4 regions of the Streptomyces sp. NPDC001231 genome follow, and region 2 is predicted to be linked to each of the others. Evidence: riboswitches for the same ligand, from Rfam matches in the RefSeq annotation. Region 2 holds a riboswitch; each other region holds the start of a gene.
What was found. A riboswitch is a leader RNA that binds a small molecule or an ion and turns the genes downstream of it on or off. The one in region 2 is predicted to bind cobalamin.

Region 1 (3,738 bases), on a different contig from region 2:
GCAGCATTGAGGAACATGCCCAGCAGTGGGTGAGACTCGGCCATGACGGTCCACCCTACGAGGGGCTGTTCGCCGTGGCAGCCACACCCGTTGGGTGAAGCGCCGGCAGGCCGTGGGCCAGGTCGGCCCGAAAGCAACGATCGCTCAGTAGCCGCCCAGGAGGGTCCGTACCCTGCGCAACGCCTCCGGGCCCGCGGTGCTGTGACAGCGGGTGGGTTCGGCGGGGCGGCGGCCCCACAGCAGCAGGACGCGGGTGGCCGCGTCGCTCTTGAGCGTGGCCGGGCCCTCGGGGGCGGCGAACCGGATCGTGCCGCCCTCGGCGTCGGCGGTCACCACGATGTCGTCCGTGCCCGGGGTGCGCAGGCGGCCCTCGACCCGTCCCCCGGGCCCCAGGTCCAGACCGGCGCGGCCCCGGACCAGCAAGGGACGGCCGACCGACACCACGCTGTGCTCGGTCATCCACGGCTCGCTGAGGGACTGCACGGCCGTCCGGTCGTCGCCGGTCAGGTCCCAGCGGTGGAGGATCATTTCCTCACGCATGTGTTCCGCGAAGAAGGGGACCTTCACGGAACGGCCGGTCCACATCACCTCGGTGTCCGGGGAGAGGTCCTGCGCGGCGGCCGCGGCGATCTCGGTGAGCTGTTCACAGTTGGTCATGAACGCCGCCCAGAGCTCGGCGTCCGACATCCGCCGGTAGGGAGCCTCGCGCTCGAAGCTCCTGGTCTCCACCGGTGTGCCGGCGAGGAATGCTCGCAGCACGCGGGCCAGTACCTCGGCGTTCCCCGTCTGGTGGACCAGGACGTCACGCACCGTCCACACCTCGCACCACGTGCCGTCGTCGGGCCTTCGGCCCTGCACGGCGTGGACGAAGGGAGCCAGCTCGGGCAGCGTGTCGTCGACCTCGGACGGGATCACGGGCCATGGGTATCCCGGTCGAGCCGTCCGTCGAACCGGCGAGCGTCCGATCGGAGGCATGACGCCTCGGAGCAGGGGGCCGAGCGCGTGGGCTCGTCCTCCACGGGTACCCGTCAGCGCGTACGGCGGTCTGACGACCGTACGACGAAGAGCCCGGACGCGCGCATGCCCGAACTGCCGGATGTCGAGGGATTCCGCGAGGTGCTGATGACCTGCGGCCGGCAGCGGTGTGTCACGGACGTCGAGGTGCGGGACACCGGGGTGCTGCGGGGTGTCAGCGCGCAGCGGTTCCGGAGGGGGCTGAAGGGGAGGCGTCTGGGGGAGGGGTGGCGGCACGGCAAGTGGTTGTTCGTGCCGGTGGATGACGGCGGTCGCGTACTGGTCTGGCATTTCGGTATGACGGGATCGTTGCGGTGCTGTGCCCCGGACGAGCCCCTCGCACCGCACGACCGCATCGTGCTGACGCTCGACGACTCCCGGCACCTGCGCTACCGCGATCAACGCAAGCTCCAAGGTGTGCAGTTGGCCGACGACGCACAGGTCGCACGGATCACGGACGGTCTGGGGCCCGACGCCCTCACACTGAGCGGAGCGGAATTGCGGAAGCTGCTGTCGGGACGACGGCGTGCCATCAAGAGCGCGCTGATGGACCAGTCCGTGATCGCGGGCCTCGGGAACCTCCTGTGCGACGAGATCCTCTGGCGGGCCCGGGTGGCACCGCGGACCCCGGCACGGGACCTGAGTGATCCGCGCTTCGGCGTATCCACGCGGGGATGGGCCGGGTCCTTGAGACATCCGTGCGCGCCGGGTGCGTGCCACCGCGTCGTTCCTGGCTCACCGGGCACCGGGACGACCGCGAGCCGACATGTCCTCGCTGCGGGTGGCCCCTGTGCTCGAACCGCGTCGGCGGACGCCGCACGGTCTGGTGCCCCCAGTGCCGGCAATGAGCGAAGCGACCGTTCCCCAGTGAGCGAACGGCAATGGGATGATGGTCGGCGACATAAGGCGACGGCGGTCCGAGGAAGCCGGTGTGAATCCGGCGCGGTCCCGCCACTGTGACCGGTGAGCGAGTTCCGGAAGGCCACTGCCCCCGCCCGGGGTGGGAAGGCGGGACGAGTGACGACCCGGGAGCCAGGAGACTCATGCGGTCGCCTCCTCGATCGACACCGGGGCGGATCTCCCCGGGAGGGGAGTGGTGCGGCGTGTCCGAAAAGCCGACGGACGAGGCGCCGGACGGTGCCGTGGCGGGGAGCGGTCCGGTGCCGTGCCGGGTCGTCGTGTGCCGGGACTGCTGCTGCGGCAGCCCCAAGGTGGCCGGGGTCGATCACGCGGCGCAGACCGCGCGGCTGCGTGCGGAGGTGCCGGTGCGCATCTCCGACTGCCTCGACGTGTGCGAGCAGGCGAACGTCATCGTGGTCCAGCCGTCCGCCGCGGGCCGGACCGCCGGTGCGCGACCGGTCTGGCTCGGGCTCGTCAACGATGCGGACGCGACCGAGGACATCGTCGCCTGGGTACGCGCCGGTGGCCCGGGAGTGGCTCCCCTGCCGGACATCCTCGACCTCTACGCCATCACGCCGCCACGGCGTCCCACGGACTCCTGAGGCCCGCACGCGCGGGGAGGTCCGCACGCGCGGGGAGGTCCGCACGTGCGAGGAGGCCGACCGTCGTCACCGGCCGGGAAACGGGCGGGCCTCGGCCGGTGTGACTGCCTCGCCGGCCTGTACGCCGTGCAGGATCTGGGCGAGCACCTCCGCCCCGCGTACCACCCGTGGCCCCGGCCGGCCAACTGCTCCGACAGCCCGAGTTCGGCGACGATGTCGGTCGCGGCGGGCAGCAGGGAGACGATGCACATACCTCGACTGCAGGAGGCTCCAGGACCCGAGGACCGCGCGGATCCGCCGATTCCGACGCCCGGTGTGCACGGCGTGCACGGCATGCACGGCGTGATCGCGCCAACGCGCACCAGGAACTCGGTCGCCGACCGGCGCTCCAACCGCACGGGGGCTACGGCTACCTCGGCGAGTACGGCCTTGAGAAGATCGTCCGTGACCTGCGCGTCCATCAGAACCTGGAAGGAACCGACGAGATCATGCGTGTCATCGTGGCCCGCGGCCGGACGGAGGCGTTCGGATGACCGCCGCCGAGGAACCCGTCCTGTTCCACACCGACGGGCGGGCCGCCCACATCACCCTCAACCGGCCGAAGGCCCTCAACGCCCTCAACCGCGAGATGGTGCGCCGTATCGACGAGGCGCTGACGGCCTGGGAGCACGACCCGGCCGTGGAGACCGTGGTCATCACCGGCGCGGGGGAGCGCGGCCTGTGCGCGGGCGGTGACATCCGCGCCATCCACGACGACGTCCGCGACCGGGACGGCACCGCCTCGGCCGCCTTCTGGCGCGACGAGTACCGCCTCAACGCCCGTATCGCCCGCTACCCGAAGCCGTACGTCGCCGTCATGGACGGCATCGTGATGGGAGGCGGCGTCGGCGTCTCCGCGCACGGCAGCGTCCGGATCGTCACCGAGCGCTCGCGGATCGCGATGCCGGAGACCGGTATCGGCTTCGTCCCCGACGTCGGCGGCACCCATCTGCTGGCCCTCGCCCCAGGGGAACTGGGCACCCATCTCGCGCTGACCGGTGCGCAGATCGGCGCCGGCGACGCCGTGCTCTGCGGGCTCGCCGACCACTACGTGCCGTCAGCGGCCCTGCCGGCCCTCGTCGACGACCTCGCAGGCACGCCCGTACGGGAGGTGCTGGCGCGCCATGCCCGACCGCTGCCGCAAGGGGAGTTGGAGGCGCAGAGGGAATGGATCGACCCCTGC
Region 2 (3,738 bases):
CTGGGCATCACCCTGGGCAACCTCGTCACCGGCGCGCTGTGGGACTTCGCCCAGCGGCACCATGCCCTCTGGATGACCTGGACGGCCCTGACCGCCACCGGACTCGTCTGCGCCGCCTCGGTCGCGGCGCTCGCCCGGGCCGGCCGGCTCACCACCCAGGCAGAGCCCGAGCCCGCCCCCGCCTGACGGAAAGGAGGTCGCCGACCCGCGGGTTCAAGGTGTCGCCGACCCGCGGGTTCAACTCCCCAGGGACGACAGTGCGGTGGCGACCCGTTCGGCTGCCTCCGCCGGGGTCGAGGCGTGCGGGGAGAGCCTGAGCGAGTCGGTGCGCACGGTCGCGGTGACGCCTTCGGCGTGCAGCGCCTTGGCGACGAGGCACGGATCGTGGTCCGGCAGGGTGAAGGAGAGGATGCCCGCGCGCCGCGCCGGGTCGGCGGGGGAGAGGACGCGGCCGCCGCACGCCTCGACGACCTCGGTGAGTTCGGCGATCCGTGTGGCGATCGCGGATTCGATCGCGGCGACGGTGTGCCGCTCGACCAGGTCCAGCGCGGCCGCGAACGCGGCGGCCGTCACCGGGCTCAGATTGGTGATCGACCACCGCCGTGCGTCCGGGGCGGGCGGGTGCTCCGCTCCGTCGAAGAGGCCGACGTCCTCGACGCCCGTCCAGCCGGTGAGGACCGGCTCCAGGGATTCCAGGGCGCGGTCGGACAGCGTGGCGAAGCCGGTCGACCATCCGGCGCGCAGCCATTTCTGGCCGCCCGCGACCACCACGTCGGCGGCGTCCCAGGGCAGGGAGGCGACACCGAACGCCTGGATGGCGTCCACGATCAGCAGCCGGTCGGGCCCGATCGCCTCGCGCAGCGCCGCCAGGTCGGCACGGAACCCGGTGCGGAAGTCCACGGCGCTGACCGACACGGCCACGACGTCGTCGGTCAGCGCGGCGCGGACCAGATCGGGGGTGACTCCGGAGCCGGGTGCGGGGTCGATCCAGCGCGGCGTAGCCCGGCCCAGATCCGCGGAGCGGCGCCACGGGTAGTGGTTGGCGGGGAAGTCGGAGCGCGGCGCGAGGACCACGCCCTCTCTGATGCCGAGCGCGGCGTGGAACAGACCGGTGGACGCGTTCGGGAGGAGCACCGTGTGCCGGGCGTCGGTGCCGGCGAGGCGGGCGGCCGTGTCCCGCGCGGTCTCCTCCGCGCGCATCAGGGCGTCCACGGTGGTGTGGTCGGCGCGGGCGGACGCCTCCAGGGCGCGTGCGGTGGCGGTGACGGCGTCCCGGGAGGGCGGCCCGAAGCGTGCGAAGTCCAGGTACCCGGCGGGCGTGTCGAAGTGGGCGGCGTACGACGTGAGCACGGGGCTCGTCCCTCCGGGGTGGTGCGTGCGGATCGACTGGCGCGGCGGGCGGTGGCGCGGAGCTTGCCCGCGCGCATCCTGCCACAGCGCCGGAGTGTCTGATACACGGCTGCCGGGGCCCGCCGCGCTGATGGTGAGGTGATCCGTGAGCAGGTGGAGGCGGCTCGGTGGAGAAGATCACGTCCGTGGTCGCGGTCTTGGCCGGGCGCGCGGCACGCGATACCGTCTGTGCGATATCGACGACGGCACGACGGAAGCCGGTGGGAATCCGGCACGGTCGCGCCACTGTATGCGAACGCCCCCCGGGGTGTTCGTGAGTCAGACCCGTGGCTGTCGTCCTGTGCACCACCGAGATGGGACGCGAACTCCCAGAGGAGGTTCTGCCATGGCGCAGACCGTCGCTCAGCCGACCGCCACCCCCGCCGTTCCCGCCACGCTGCCGCTGAAGGCGATAGCTCCCTGGGCGGTCTTCTTCGGCGTTCTCATGCTGGTCCTGCTCTACTTCGTCGGCGCCGAGCAGGGCGCCACCTCCGTGTTCAGCGGCACGGACGTCCACGAGTGGGTGCACGACGCCCGCCACCTGCTCGGTTTCCCCTGCCACTGAGGCGAGGGACACCGCACGCTCATGAACTCCGCAACGGTAAGAAACCTTCTGGTACGGGGCATGCTCGCCGGCCTTGCCGCCGGTGTGCTCGCCCTGGCCGTCGCCTATTTCCTCGGGGAGCCGTTCGTCGACAAGGCGATCGGCCTCGAGGAGGCGCACTCCCATTCCCATTCCCACTCTCATGACGAGGTGGAAGTCGTCTCCCGTTCCCTCCAGTCCACCGCCGGTCTCGCCACCGGCGTCCTGGTCTACGGGGTCGCCTTCGGCGGCATCGCCGCGCTCGCCTTCTGCTTCGCACTGGGCCGCGTGGGCCGCTTCTCCCCGCGGGCGACCGCGCTGCTGCTGTCCGGCTGCGCGCTGCTGGCCGTGTACGTCGTGCCGTTCCTGAAGTACCCGGCCAACCCGCCCGCGGTCGGCCAGGAAGACACCATCGGCAAGCGCACGACCCTGTACTTCCTGATGATGCTGCTCAGCATCCTCCTCGCGATCGCCGCCACCATCCTGGGCAAGCGCCTCGCGCCCGCGCTGGGCACGTGGTACGCGACGGTGGCCGCGGTGGCCGCCTTCGCCGTGGTGATCGGGCTGGCGTACGCCTTCCTGCCCACCGTCAACGAGGTGCCGGCGGACTTCCCGGCCACCCTGCTGTGGCGGTTCCGGCTCTCCGCCCTGGCCACGCAGACCGTCCTGTGGGGCGGATTCGGGCTGCTCTTCGGCGAGTTGGCCGGGCGAATGCTGAACCCCAGGCCGGTGACGGCCACGACTGGGCGCGCGGTCCCGGCCGCGCACTGACCCCTTCGGCGCACGACAGGGCCCTTCGGAACCGTCCGGGGCCCTGTCGCGTTCCTCAGGGTGCCGCCAGCGGCTGTCCGAGCCGCAGATTCCAGCGGCCGGCCCGTCCACTGAACCCCAGGCCGGTGACGGCCACGACCGGGCGCGCGGTCCCGGCCGCGCACTGACCCCTTCGGTGCACGACAGGGCCCTTCGGAACCGTCCGGGGGCCCTGTCGCGTTCCTCAGGGTGCCGCCAGCGGCTGTCCGAGCCGCAGATTCCAGCGGCCGGCCCGTCCACTGAACTCCGTTGCCGTCAACGGAGGTACGTCCAGCCGCCAGAAGCCGGCCGCGGGCAGGCCCAGCACATGGACGACCGCGGCCCGTACGACCTCCGGCTCGACCACCGCGAGCGTACGGCCGTCGGTGTCCCGCGCGCTGTCCAGCCAGCGCCCGACCCGCTCGCACACGTCCCGCACCGACTCCCCGCCGTGCGGCGCGCGGTCGGGGTCGGCGAGCCAGCGACCCACCGCCTCCGGCTCGGTGGCCATCACCTCCTCCAGGGTCCGGCCCCGCCAGCGGCCCGCGTCCAGACCGGCCAACTCCCGTACCGCCACGCCGTCGAGGCCGAGCGCCGACGCGGTCTCCCGGCAGCGCGCGCTCGGGGACAGGAGCACGCGGGCGGCCGCGGGAAGTGACCCGGCAGCCGAACGGGCCCTGGCCGTCCCGCCGTCGTCGATCGAGTCGCCGTCGTCGAACCGGGCCTGCCGCAGCGACGGGCTCGTCGCGGGCGAGACGAGAGTGACTCGGCTGGTCAACTTCACTCCTGTCGCGCGGTGTTGACGGCCGTGCCCGCGGCGCGGATCGCGTCGACCTCGCCCGGTGGCGCGGAATCGTCGGTGACGAGGGTGTGCAGTCGCGAGACCGGCGCGACGAAGGCGTGCGCCGTACGGGACAGTTTGGCGCCGTCGGCCACGGCGAGCACGCGCCGGGCGGAGTCGATCGCGGCCCGCTTCA
Region 3 (3,738 bases), on a different contig from region 2:
ACACCGCAAACGCGATGGCCACAACCATCTCCACCGGTGCGCTCAAGCCCAAGGTCGCGGTGGCCATGTCCGCCGTGCTGAACCTGGTGGGCGCCTTCCTGTCCGTGGAAGTCGCCAACACGATCTCCAAGGGTCTCGTCGACGAGAACGGCATCCGTCCCGAAGTCATCTTCGCCGCCCTGGTGGGCGCGATCCTCTGGAACCTGCTGACCTGGCTGGTCGGACTCCCCTCCAGCTCCTCGCACGCCCTCATGGGCGGTCTGATCGGCGCCACCATCGCCTCGGCCGGCTTCACCGCCGTGCACGGCGGTGTCCTGCTCACCAAGGTCCTCATCCCGGCGGTCGCCGCCCCGGTCGTCGCGGGTCTCGCCGCGCTGGTCTCGACCCGGCTGTCGTACGGCATCGGCAGTAAGTCGAATTCGAACGGCAAGGCGGCCGAGAAGGGCCACCGCGCCGGGCAGATCGCCTCCGCGGGCCTGGTCTCGCTGGCCCACGGCACCAACGACGCGCAGAAGACGATGGGCGTCATCACCCTCGCCCTGATCGCCGGCGGCGCCCTCGCCCCCGGCTCCAACCCTCCCACCTGGGTCATCCTCTCGGCGGGCCTGGCCATCGCGCTCGGCACCTACATCGGCGGCTGGCGCATCATCCGCACCATGGGCAAGGGCCTGACCGACCTTCAGCCGCAGCAGGGCTTCGCCGCCCAGACCAGCGCGGCCACCGCCATCCTGGCCTCCTCCCACCTCGGCTTCTCCCTCTCCACCACGCACGTCGTCTCCGGTTCGGTGATGGGCGCGGGCCTGGGCCGCAAGGGCGGCGTGGTCCGCTGGTCCACCGCGAGCCGCATGGCCGTCGCCTGGGCCCTCACACTGCCCGCCGCGGCCCTGGTCGCGGCCGGCGCGGAGGCGGTGACGCGCCTCGGCGACTGGGGCACCTGGCTCGTCGCCGCGTTCCTGGTGGCCTCCAGCGCCGCGATCTGGAAGATCTCCCGCCGCGAGGTCGTCGACCACACCAACGTCAACGAGACCGAGGAGCCGGCCGGCGTGGTCACCCAGGCCATCGCCGCCGTCACCCCGCCCCCGGCCTCCCCGGTGACCGAGGAGCTCAAGGCCACGATCCCCGCCCAGGCCTCCGCGCCCGCCGGTGATCCCGCGTCCGTGGCGACCCCGCCGGCCGCCGCCGTCTGAGCCCGCGCCACAGGTAGAAGGAAGAGAAGCACCATGAAGATCGACTGGGTGGCCCTCGGCTCCGTCTTCGGCGTCAGCCTCGGCGTCACGGTGGGCCTCGTGGCCCTGTTCACCCTCGGCATCGCCGGTCTCTCCCGCCGCGAGCGGGCCGTCGCCGAGGGCCACGGCGGCGGGGCCCTCGCGGTCACCGGCGCCTACGCCTGCTTCGCCGCGTGCGCCGCCGCCGTGGCCTACGGGATCTACCTGATCGTGGCCTGACCCGGCCGGGACCCGGGCAACCGGGTCCGGGTCCCGCCCCTCACGTCACCCGCTCTTCCCGGACCGTCCCCACGGCGGCCCGGGAAGGGCGGGTCTTCTGGTTCCCGGCGCCCGCGGTGTGTGCCTCATCTCAGTACCCCTGCGCAGGTCAACGGCAGGTTGACGGGTGTTCGCGGTGCGTGGTGGACTGCCGGAGCCAAGTACGGCGGCAGGAGAGGAAGTCCGGTGCGAATCCGGCGCGGTCCCGCCACTGTGACCGGGGAAGAACTTCCCCGGGAGCCAGGAACTCTCGCCGCCGGTCTCGTCGAACCAGGGCGTGGACACCCTGAGTGAGGACACATATCGCCATGCGCGGCTGCCGACCGAGGTTCACCACCGTCTGTCCGACCGACCGCACGACCGGCTGACCCGATGGGTGCCGATCGCGACTTCGCGTACGGCGCCGCCGCCGGCCTCCTCGGTGACCTGCTCCTCGGCGATCCACGCCGCGGGCACCCCGTCGCCGTGTTCGGACGGGCCGCGGGTGCCGTGGAACGCGCGCTGTGGCGGGACCACCGCGGCTGGGGCGCCCTGCACACCGCCGTGTGCGTGGGCGGTGTCCTGGGCTCGGCCGCGCTGGCCGCGTCCGTCGCGCGTTCCTCCCGTACCGCCTCCGTCGCGCTGACCGCCGCCGCCACCTGGGCCGTCGTCGGCGGGACCTCCCTCGCCCGTGAGGCGCGGGAGATCGGGCGCGCGCTGGACGCCGGGGACGTCGAGGGCGCCCGGGCGCGGCTGCCGCATCTGTGTGGGCGCGATCCGCGGGCGCTGGGCGCCGACGGGATCGCCCGGGCCGTCGTCGAGTCCGTCGCCGAGAACACCTCCGACGCGGTGGTGGGCGCGCTGGTGTGGGGCGCCGCCGCCGGTGTGCCGGGCCTCCTCGGCTTCCGTGCGGTCAACACCCTGGACGCCATGGTCGGGCACAAGTCCCCCCGGTACCGCCGCTACGGCTGGGCCTCGGCCCGGCTCGACGACCTCGCCGGATGGCCGGGGGCGCGGCTCACCGCCGCCCTGGCGGCCGTCGCGGGCGACGACCCGCGCGGTGCCGTACGGGCCTGGCGCGCCGACGCCGGCCGGCACCCGAGCCCCAACGCCGGTCCGGTGGAAGCCGCGTTCGCGGGGGCGCTCGGGGTACGGCTGGGCGGCACGCTCTCGTACGCCGGGCGCGTGGAGCACCGCCCGGTGCTCAACAACGCCGGACGTGCCGTCCATCCGGGTGACATCGAGCGCGCGGTACGGCTCTCCCGCCGCGTGGGCTGGCTCGCGCTCGGCGTGTGCGCGGGCGTACGGCTGCTGAAGAGAGGACGGACGTCATGAGTGGCGGTCTGCTCGTCGCCGGCACCACCTCCGACGCCGGGAAGAGCGTCGTCACCGCCGGGATCTGCCGGTGGCTGGTGCGCCAGGGTGTGAAGGTCGCTCCCTTCAAGGCGCAGAACATGTCCCTCAACTCGTTCGTCACCCGGGAGGGCGCCGAGATCGGGCGGGCGCAGGCCATGCAGGCCCAGGCGTGCCGGGTCGAGCCGACCGCGCTGATGAACCCGGTGCTGCTCAAGCCGGGCGGCGAGCAGAGCAGCCAGGTCGTGCTGCTGGGCAGGCCGGTGGGCGAGTTGAGCGCGCGCGGCTACCACGGCGGGCGGCAGCAGAAGCTCCTCGGCACCGTGCTGGACTGCCTCGCCGAGTTGCGCGGCACGTACGACGCGGTGATCTGCGAGGGTGCGGGCAGCCCGGCGGAGATCAACCTGCGCCGGACCGACATCGTCAACATGGGGATCGCGCGCGGCGCGCGGCTGCCCGTGCTCGTCGTCGGCGACATCGACCGCGGCGGCGTCTTCGCCTCCTTCTTCGGCACGCTCGCACTGCTGTCGCCGCAGGACCAGGAACTCGTCGCCGGGTTCCTCGTCAACAAGTTCCGCGGGGACGTCTCGCTGCTCGAACCCGGGCTCGACATGCTGCACGGGCTCACCGGCCGGCGTACGTACGGCGTGCTGCCGTTCCGGCACGGGCTCGGCATCGACGAGGAGGACGGACTGAGGGTGTCGCTGCGCGGCGCGGTGCGGGAGTCCACCGTGGCGCCGCCGGTCGGGGAGGACGTGCTGCGGGTCGCCGTCTGCGCCGTGCCGCTGATGTCCAACTTCACCGACGTGGACGCGCTCGCCGCCGAACCGGGCGTCGTCGTGCGGTTCGTGGACCGGCCCGAGGAACTGACCGACGCCGACCTCGTCGTCGTGCCCGGCACACGCGGCACGGTCAGGGCGCT
Region 4 (3,738 bases), on a different contig from region 2:
GAATCTACCGGCAGGTAGCCACGCTGTGAGCAGCGGATCGGGTGATTCGCACCACGGCCCGCGCCACCGCCCGCGGTCCGGTCCCCCTGCCGGCCCCTGCCTCACCGACTGTCACGGAACGGGATCCATGCCTGCGCGAGCCAGTACCTCCCGGTCGGCCTCACCGCCCCTCACCGAGCGGCAGGAGGCCCGTCGCCGCCGCATCCTGCGCGCGAGCGCGCAACTGGCCGCCCGGGGCGGCTTCGACGCCGTGCAGATGCGGGAGGTCGCGGAGTCCTCGCAGGTGGCCCTGGGCACGCTCTACCGGTACTTCCCGTCCAAGGTCCACCTGCTCGTCGCCACGATGCAGGACCAGCTGGAGCGCCTGCACGGCACGCTGCGCAAGAACCCGCCGGCCGGCGAGAGCGCCGCCGAGCGGGTGGCGGAGACCCTGATGCGCGCCTTCGGCGCCCTCCAGCGCGACCCCCACCTCGCGGACGCGATGGTCCGCGCGCTGACCTTCGCGGACCGCAGCGTGAGCCCGGAGGTCGACCAGGTCTCCCGCCAGACCACCGCGATCATCCTGGACGCCATGGGCCTGGAGGAGCCCACCGCCGAGCAGCTCTCCGCGGTCCGCGTGATCGAGCACACCTGGCTCTCGGCCCTGATCACCTGGCTCTCGGGCCGCGCCTCCCTCGCCCAGGCGAAGGCCGACATAGGGACGGCATGCCGTCTGATCGACCTGACCACGCCCGCCGTGGCGCACGAATAGGACCTACGAGACGGGTTCCCTTCGCCGGTATTACCCGGATCAGGTAATGGGGGTCGCCTTCGGGTCCGACTGCTACCTTCCGGCCTCTCAGCCCGACCGTCGACGTCGGCCTCAGCGGATGCCGTAGCGTCTCGCCAAAGTCGGCTACTCCGGTTGAACTCCCTCACTCGCCTCGTAGGCCACTTACAGAATAAATCCTCCCGCACCGGATGGAACCCCCCAATCCGAAGATTTTTTCAGTTTCTCCCGCGCCGGACGAGACGGGCATCGGCCACCCCTCGGGGCCTTTCCGGTAGGCCGGTAGAGTGACCGGGTCGTCATCACACCCGTTCGGGGGGAAGCCGGTGGAAATCCGGCGCTGACCCGCAGCCGTGAGCCGTCCCGCGAGGGCGGCGAGCCGGAATGCCCGGGACGGGACGTGACCGGCTCATGCGTGTCGGCAGTCCGCCGGCGCATCGCACCGTCGAGGTATACGGAGCCGAGCCGCCGGGGTGTCCCGTGCTGTCCGGCTCCCCGCAGGGAGAGGCACCCGCCGATCATGAACTTCCGCCGCAGCGCCGCGGCCCTGGCCGCCGCCGTCGCCGTGATCGGCAGCGCGGCCCCCGCCGTCGCAGACACGTCCGCCGGCCCGTCCCCGTCGTCGCCGGCTCTTCCGGCGGGGCTCTACGGCACGACCGACCCCCAGTACGACGGCGTCTGGCGCCAGTCCCTGGCGCTGCTCGCGCAGCACACCGTGGATGTGCGGCCCGCCGCCAAGGCCGTGGACTGGCTGACCGGACAGCAGTGCGCCGACGGCTCCTTCGCGGCCTTCCGCGCCGAGCCGGGCAAGGCCTGCGACGCCAAGCTGATGGTCGACACCAACAGCACCGCCGCCGCCGTGCAGGCCCTCGCCGCGCTCGGCGGCCACGACACGGTCACCGGCAAGGCGGTGTCCTGGCTGAAGTCCGTGCAGAACAAGGACGGCGGCTGGGGGTACACGCCCGGCGGGCCCAGCGACACCAACTCGACCTCGGTCGTGATCGGCGCGCTCGCCGCCGTCGGGCAGAAGCCGGAGAGCGTCGTCAAGGACGGCAAGTCCCCCTACGACGCCCTGCTCACCTTCGCCCTGCCGTGCTCCGGCGACGGGGCGGGCTCCTTCGCCTACCAGCCGGACAAGAAGGGCAAGCTCGCCGCCAACGCGGACGCCACGGCGGCCGCCGTCGTCGCCGCGCTCGGGCAGGGCATGGCCCCCAAGGGCAACGCCAAGGGCGCCGAGGCCCGCTGCGAGGACTCGGGCAAGCCCAGCCCCGACCGGGCCGCGGCCAACGGCGCCTCGTACCTCACGCAGGCCGTCGCCAAGGACGGTCACCTCACCTCCTCCCTCCCCGGTGCCACCGACCAGCCCGACTTCGGCAACACCGCCGACACGGTCGTCGCCCTGGCCGCGCAGAGCGGGCCCGCGCAGGCGCAGAAGCCGCTGAAGTGGCTGGAGAAGAACTCCGAGGCGTGGGCCAAGCAGAGCGGACCCGCCGCCTACGCCCAGCTCGTCTTCGCCGCGTACGCGGCCGACGCCGACCCGCATGACTTCGGCGGTGTCGACCTGGTCGAGCGGCTCAACGCGACCGGGCCCGCCCCCGAGTCCGTCGGCAAGGAGGGTGCCGGGGACATCGCTAAGGACAACTCCACTTACGGAGTCTGGTGGACCGTCGGCGTCTTCCTCGTCGCGGGCATCGGCATCGGGTTCCTGCTGAGCGGCCGGAAGAAGCAGGGGCAGCCGTGACACGCGGCCTCCGGGCGCTCGGCGCACCGCTGCTCGCCGCCGCGCTCCTGCTGGTGGCCGGTGCCGGTCAGGCGCAGGCCACCGGCTACCGGTACTGGTCCTTCTGGGACCGCGACGGCGGGAAGTGGACGTACGCCACCGAGGGCCCGTCGACCGCTCGTCCGTCCGACGGCGACGTCCAGGGCTTCCGCTTCTCGGTGAGCGAGGACTCCCAGGACGCGAGCAAGCCGCGCGGGACGGCCGACTTCGAGGCCATCTGCGTCAAGACGCCCGCCGAGAAGGGCAGCAAGCGGGTGGCGCTCGTCCTCGACTTCGGCGTCCAGGCGGACGCCCCGGCCGGCGAGACCCCGCCGGCGCCGCGCACGGTGTGCGCCCGGGTGCCGTCCGACGCGACCACGGCGGAGGCCCTGGCGGCCGTCGCGAAACCGCTGCGGTACGACGCCAACGCCCTGCTGTGCGCCATCTCCGGCTATCCGCAGAAGGGCTGCGGCGAGCAGGTGACGGCGGGCGGGAGCGAGCAGCCGGCCGCGGACGAGCCGCGCGAGGAGGGCCCCTCGGTGGGTCTCCTCGCCGGAGGTGCCGTGGTGGTCGTACTGGGCGCGGCGGCGGTCTGGCAGGCGCGGCGGCGCAGGGATGCCTGACGCCGTGCGGGACCGCGGGCGGGCGGGCCGCTCCGGCGGCGCACCCGCCCGCGGCTCCGCCGGTGTCCACGCGGGCGCCTGGTGGCTGTGGGCGCTGGCCCTGGGCACCGCGGCCACCCGCACCACCAATCCCCTGCTGCTCGGCCTGCTGCTGGCGGTCTCCGGCTACGTCGTGGTGAGCTGCCGCCCCGACACGCCGTCCGCCCGGTCCTACACCGCCTTCGTCCGGCTCGCCCTCGCCGTCCTCGTCATCCGCCTCGTCTTCGCCGTCGTGCTCGGCTCGCCCATTCCCGGCTCGCACGTGATCGTCTCCCTTCCCGAAGTCCCCCTGCCGCACTGGGCGCAGGGCATCCGCCTGGGCGGCCGGGTCACGGCCGAGGCGGTCGTCTTCGCCCTGTACGACGGTCTGAAGCTGGCCACGCTGCTGGTCTGCGTCGGCGCCGCGAACGCCCTCGCCGCGCCCGCCCGGCTGCTGAAGTCCCTGCCCGGCGCCCTGTACGAGACCGGGGTCGCCGTCGTCGTCGCGCTCACCTTCGCCCCGCACCTGGTCGCCGACGGGCGGCGCCTGCGGGCCGCCCGCCGGCTGC

Region 1: it holds a riboswitch for cobalamin, as region 2 does, so the genes downstream of both, ACFY3J_RS21095 ((2Fe-2S) ferredoxin domain-containing protein) here and ACFY3J_RS16610 (CbtB-domain containing protein) in region 2, are expected to answer to the same signal.
Region 3: it holds a riboswitch for cobalamin, as region 2 does, so the genes downstream of both, ACFY3J_RS04145 (cobalamin biosynthesis protein) here and ACFY3J_RS16610 (CbtB-domain containing protein) in region 2, are expected to answer to the same signal.
Region 4: it holds a riboswitch for cobalamin, as region 2 does, so the genes downstream of both, ACFY3J_RS00310 (prenyltransferase/squalene oxidase repeat-containing protein) here and ACFY3J_RS16610 (CbtB-domain containing protein) in region 2, are expected to answer to the same signal.

Annotation. Positions count from the first base shown of each region.
Region 1 covers NZ_JBIAXS010000016.1:190,085-193,822, forward strand. Annotated here, with positions in the region: gene ACFY3J_RS21085 (maleylpyruvate isomerase N-terminal domain-containing protein) at 145-915, opposite strand; gene ACFY3J_RS21090 (Fpg/Nei family DNA glycosylase) at 1,081-1,974, shown strand; cobalamin riboswitch at 1,934-2,057, shown strand; gene ACFY3J_RS21095 ((2Fe-2S) ferredoxin domain-containing protein) at 2,118-2,516, shown strand; partial or broken gene ACFY3J_RS21100 (acyl-CoA dehydrogenase family protein) at 2,900-3,049, shown strand; gene ACFY3J_RS21105 (enoyl-CoA hydratase/isomerase family protein) at 3,046-3,738, shown strand, end outside.
Region 2 covers NZ_JBIAXS010000012.1:47,601-51,338, reverse strand. Annotated here, with positions in the region: gene ACFY3J_RS16620 (MDR family MFS transporter) at 1-186, shown strand, start outside; gene ACFY3J_RS16615 (aminotransferase class V-fold PLP-dependent enzyme) at 238-1,350, opposite strand; cobalamin riboswitch at 1,557-1,699, shown strand; gene ACFY3J_RS16610 (CbtB-domain containing protein) at 1,736-1,954, shown strand; gene ACFY3J_RS16605 (CbtA family protein) at 1,976-2,743, shown strand; gene ACFY3J_RS16600 (histidine phosphatase family protein) at 2,967-3,539, opposite strand; gene ACFY3J_RS16595 (DeoR/GlpR family DNA-binding transcription regulator) at 3,542-3,738, opposite strand, start outside.
Region 3 covers NZ_JBIAXS010000002.1:306,172-309,909, reverse strand. Annotated here, with positions in the region: gene ACFY3J_RS04155 (inorganic phosphate transporter) at 1-1,187, shown strand, start outside; gene ACFY3J_RS04150 (hypothetical protein) at 1,221-1,445, shown strand; cobalamin riboswitch at 1,620-1,757, shown strand; gene ACFY3J_RS04145 (cobalamin biosynthesis protein) at 1,857-2,798, shown strand; gene ACFY3J_RS04140 (cobyric acid synthase) at 2,795-3,738, shown strand, end outside.
Region 4 covers NZ_JBIAXS010000001.1:59,813-63,550, forward strand. Annotated here, with positions in the region: gene ACFY3J_RS00305 (TetR family transcriptional regulator) at 128-751, shown strand; TPP riboswitch at 751-926, opposite strand; cobalamin riboswitch at 1,052-1,180, shown strand; gene ACFY3J_RS00310 (prenyltransferase/squalene oxidase repeat-containing protein) at 1,290-2,510, shown strand; gene ACFY3J_RS00315 (SCO2322 family protein) at 2,507-3,151, shown strand; gene ACFY3J_RS00320 (CbiQ family ECF transporter T component) at 3,144-3,738, shown strand, end outside.